Regions from separate parts of the Corynebacterium sp. SA-MJD20WY100 genome, predicted to be linked through region 1. Evidence: predicted binding sites of a transcription regulator. Region 1 holds the regulator's gene; the other holds the start of a gene.
The links. The regulator LexA, encoded in region 1, represses DNA repair genes until DNA is damaged. The targets are predictions, from matches to a motif close to CGAACANNTGTTCG.
Positions count from the first base shown of each region.

Region 1 (2,401 bases):
TCTCTCGGAAAGTTCGGTGACGTTGACGCGCCCTTCGACGGCGGTCAACGAAGCAATCTGACGGCGGCGCTCCTCAGCGTACATGGCGGCATCACTTCTTTTACTCGGGGACAATTCCGGTCAACGCGTGGTGCAACGAAGAGGGGCAGTGCTGCGCAGGCCTCGGCGGGGAGCCGGGGGCTGGTGCGGCGCGGTGCACTGCATTGCTGCGGTCGCGTTGCCTTATGGGGATATATGGCTATTGTCCCAAAACACGCGTAAAACAAAGGCGTTCGGATCTAATCTCACATTGAGGTATGCGCCACATCGCCCCTAAAAATTGTTCTACATGGGATTTCGGCTGTGTCCGGACGTCAATCTGTGATGAGCGTCCATGCAGGTTTCGCCCCAATTAAGGGGTAAAAAACACGAGAAAAGGGTGGGTAATCCCACCCTTGGCGCGTAAAAGGTTATCCGATTAAATCTTGCGGAAAACGGACACGACCTTGCCCATAATGGTGGCATGAGTGCCGTCGATGGGGTCAAAGTCATCATTGTGCGGCAACAGCCACACGCCGGTAGAGTCACGGTGAAATTCCTTGACCGTCGCTTCATCGCCACCCAACAATGCTGCGACAAAGTCGCCTTCCTCGGCGGTGGACTGCGAGTGAACGATGACCCAGTCGCCATCGAGGATGCCCGCGTCCTTCATGGACTCGCCGACGACCTGGAGCATGTACAGATCCCCGGAGCCGACAATCTCGTCCGGCATGGGGAAGTACGTGTCCACGTTTTCCTCTGCCGTGATGGGGGCGCCCGCGGCAATGCGGCCGACGACCGGCACGTAGCTTACTCCCGAGGCCTCCGGCGGAACCGGCTGTGTGTCCGCAGACTTCGGTGCAGGGCCCGGCTTCTTCTTCTGATCGTGGAGGTGGCGAACGTCCACCGCGCGCGGCTTGTTCGGGTCACGGCGCAAAAATCCCTTTTCCTCCAGCTGCTTGAGCTGGTAGGCCACGGATGAGGTGGACTGTAGTCCGGTAGCGTCACCAATCTCGCGAATGCTCGGCGGATAACCGCGCAGCAGGACTGCGTCGCTGATGACTTCGAGGATGCGACGCTGGCGTTCGCTCAGCGTGGAAACGTCGGGCTTGCCGGTATTTTTTGCTGACTTGCGGGGCATGGGTTCAAGGCTCCTTTGGGTGGGGCGGAAAGTCGTGTGGTCGATGGGCGGGACGAACGTGCGGATACGGACTAGGCGTATAGGAACGAGCCGGAAGAAGGCTGGGCGGGGAACGTGATCCGCCGCGGTGCTACCTCCGAGTCGTGCCCGAGACGCGCGACTGCCATGAAATGGCTTCCCCTCTATTTTTAGCACGCTAAGCACGGATGTTCGAGAAATTTGCGCGATTTGTGGACAAATTTTCGAAAGCTTGCTATAAATCGAACATAGCAACTAATTCGAACATAACAGCGACCAACTTTCGAACATGTTCTTACCGCTTCGTATGATGGCCGCACACGACGAAAGGACTCTCTCATGGCTATCGCATTGAACACTACTCGCTTCGCGGCTCGTACCTCGTCTTTGGTTGACAATCACTCCGCCGCAGTCGTGCCGCCGGCGGCCGTGTGGGATGTTCCGGCGGGGCATCGTACTCCACGTCGAACTGGTGCCTACGGCGGGAGCGTTCGAACGCTAGATATCGAACGCCGGAGCGGTCATGGACCAGCATCCGTGCGTCCTCGCACTGCTCGTGTTGACGTTTCGAACACGGAGGAGAGGGACTCGTTGCGCGGCGGCGCGGTGCTCGGTGCTGTGTTTGGAGCAGCGCTCTTCTTCACCATCGTCTTCGGCGGAGGCGCCGCGGAAGAGACCATGACTGGTGCGGATATGGCGCCGCAGGCAGAAATGGCCGCCGTCAACGTTGCACGTTAGGCCGCTTGGTTACGGGGGAGGTAGGGAAAGCTCCGCTTGGGGACGTCACGGCGCGGCATGCCGGGGACGTTCGCAAGCGAGACATAAGTAAATAGGGCCCGCGAGGGCAGGGCGCTACACTGGGACATCGAATCCGTACCGCACCCATGGCCGCACAGGTGGCCGTGGTCGCTGCGGCACCGTGGAGAGGAGTCCCAGTGTATTGCCCGTTTTGCCACAATGAACAGTCGCGCGTCATCGACTCACGCGTCGTGGACGCGGGCACGGCCATTCGCCGGCGCCGCGAATGCACGAACTGCTCGGGTCGCTTCACGACCGTGGAGAAGGCCGTGCTGCTCGTGGTCAAGCGCAATGGCGTAACGGAGCCGTTTAGCCGCGACAAACTCATCCGCGGGGTGCGACGCGCATGCCAGGGACGCCATGTGCCGGATGACGCGTTGAAGCGCCTGGCCCAAGAAGTCGAGGAGACCGTGCGCAGCCACGGCA
Region 1 covers NZ_JBCJKS010000011.1:5,519-7,919, reverse strand. Annotated here, with positions in the region: gene ABJ196_RS07260 (DeoR/GlpR family DNA-binding transcription regulator) at 1-84, opposite strand, end outside; gene lexA (transcriptional repressor LexA) at 458-1,159, opposite strand; gene ABJ196_RS07250 (hypothetical protein) at 1,715-1,915, shown strand; gene nrdR (transcriptional regulator NrdR) at 2,113-2,401, shown strand, end outside.

Region 2 (2,401 bases), on a different contig from region 1:
CGCCCCACTCTACCCCACTTTCCCCCACCATCAACACCACGAGGCCCATATTTCGTCGTTGTAATTCTAAAACCCCCAGGCAGACGCCAAATTTTTCGGTGGGTCAAATTCCCGCGCCCCACCCGCGTCGCCCCCACTCCCCTCCCCCATGCCCCATGTGCACCACCTTGCCCACTAGCTTTCCGATGCCTCCTGTCCCCCACCCCACCTGCACCTTTCCCGTTCGCTCGCTGCGGCGCCGACGCCCCACAGCGCACCGTCGCATAGGATATCCGCCGCGCACGGGCCCGAGTGGGGCAAAGTGGGGAATGGTGGTCACCAGGGGGCGCAGTGGGTGAAAGTGGGGCGCCGTGGCCTGCACCCCCTGCGCCAACCCAAAACGGCATAAAAAAATCCCGGCCCCTCACCAGAAGTGATGGGGCCGGGCAAAAAGTCCGGTAGCGGGAACTAGCGCTCAAAGCGGCTGCGGAACTTATCTTCCATGCCGCCAGACTGCGGATTCTGCTTTGGCGCCCTCTGCCGTGTGCCACGCGCCGAGGTCTTTGCGACCGAGCTCACGTTCGCGTCGCCGCGGAGCATCCACACACCCGCACCGAACATGACGAGGAAGCCAACGATGGACAGCGCGACGAACCACAGCGACATCTGCGCCAGCGCCACGCCGCCAATGAGAAGAACAAGGCCCACTACGACGAGCGCGACGCCACGCAACGTGACGCGGCCCTTCGCCCCTTCGGCAGCGGAGGCCTCCGTGACTGCAGCACTAAACTTAGGATCATCAGCCATCAACGACTGCTCGATTTCACGAAGTGTGCGCATTTCCTGTTCAGACAGAGACACAGCTTCCTCCTGCGGATCAAATTAGGGGCCAAAAGTGGGTTTCTACCTAGTCCAACGTCCAGAGTATCGGGTTAGTTCCCGAAACCCCATTTCCGTTTAGCAGATCACACCCACGCCACAGGGTAGCGCGTCAGGCACCGCAACAATACGTTCACCCGGCCGCCCGCCACGCACCCCAACGGAGCTTGCGGCAGGCAACACCACCTTAGGCCGCGAACGGCAGCGTGTCGTTTCCATCCACCACGGCAAGGAACTCGCCCACCAGAGCCATAAGCTCCAGCACCACCTCCGGCTCCACCGAGTCATCGAGCCCCGAGATGACGCGCGAGCGTGTGCGCGAGTAGGCCTTCAGCTTGTCCGCCCACTCCTGAGCTTCCTCGCCCACGAGCGCCAGACGCTCCCACGCACTCGACGGCAGGCGCTTGCGCTTGGCCACGCGCGAACCTGCGACCCACGCGCCAGCGGTACGCAGTGCTGCCTGATAGACGAATTCGAGCGCCTCCTCGTACTTTCCAGCGGAAGCCTCAACGCGGGCACGGTCGAGCAAGTCATAGCCCTGCGCCAGGAAGCGCACACGTTTTCCGGCCTGTCCAGCATCCGCAAACCTCGAAGCGGCGGAGATGATCTGTGCCATGATGCGACTTCCTTTCTTTCTTACGCGCCGTGGATATTTCTGACTATTCGGTTCTCCACATTCGAACCATCCGGCTTGTATGACTCACACACTACGAACCGTCCGAACATCTACTCCATATGTTAGTTCACATGTTCGAACAGATCAAGGGTTTCCACTGGACAATTTCGAATCACTCTTGCCGATGTTCGAAAAATTGGGGACTGGCTACACCGCCGCGGCAGCGACCGTGCGGGCAAACCACCGCACCCCTTGTTCACTCGATCGCGGGAAGTTTGATTCCATAGAGACGTGACCTTTACGATCCGCCGTCTGCGTTCCACGGAATTCGCGTTATACGTGCCCGTGCTCGTCAATATCTACGTCGAGGCCATGGGCTACCCCGACTCCGTCATGCCCTATCGCATCGATGCGTGGCGGCGCGACTGCATCCAGCCCGGCTTTACCGCCGTCATCGCAGAAGACGGAGACGCTATCGTGGGCCTCGCCTACGGCTTCCTCGGCAACTCGAGCACGTGGTGGGACCGCCAGTTGCGCATGGGGCTACACAGCCAGCGTGATCTCACGGACGACGATTGGGACCTCGTGCGCCACTACTTCGAGGTCGCCGAGATCCATGTGCTTCCCGCTGCTCAAGGTCAAGGCTTAGGCCGCACGATGCTCAATGAACTCGTCCGCGACGTCTCCGCACGCTACGCACTGCTGTCCACGCCCGAGGTTCCGCACGAGGACAACCGCGCGTTCGGACTCTACCGTGCCGCCGGTTTCTACGACGTCCTGCGCAACTTCCGCTACCCCGGCGACGACCGCCCCTTTGCCATCCTCGCGGCCCGGCTCCCGCTCGAGGGAGCGCCCGAGACCAACCCCGAGACCAACGCAGACGGCCCCGAACCGGACGCGCCCGCCCGCTAGGCCACTAGCGCCAAT
Region 2 covers NZ_JBCJKS010000005.1:40,080-42,480, forward strand. Annotated here, with positions in the region: gene ABJ196_RS04050 (DUF3040 domain-containing protein) at 448-840, opposite strand; gene ABJ196_RS04055 (SAV_6107 family HEPN domain-containing protein) at 1,046-1,474, opposite strand; gene ABJ196_RS04060 (N-acetyltransferase) at 1,766-2,386, shown strand.
Region 2: the regulator LexA is predicted to act here: its motif matches at 1,578-1,591, upstream of ABJ196_RS04055 (SAV_6107 family HEPN domain-containing protein).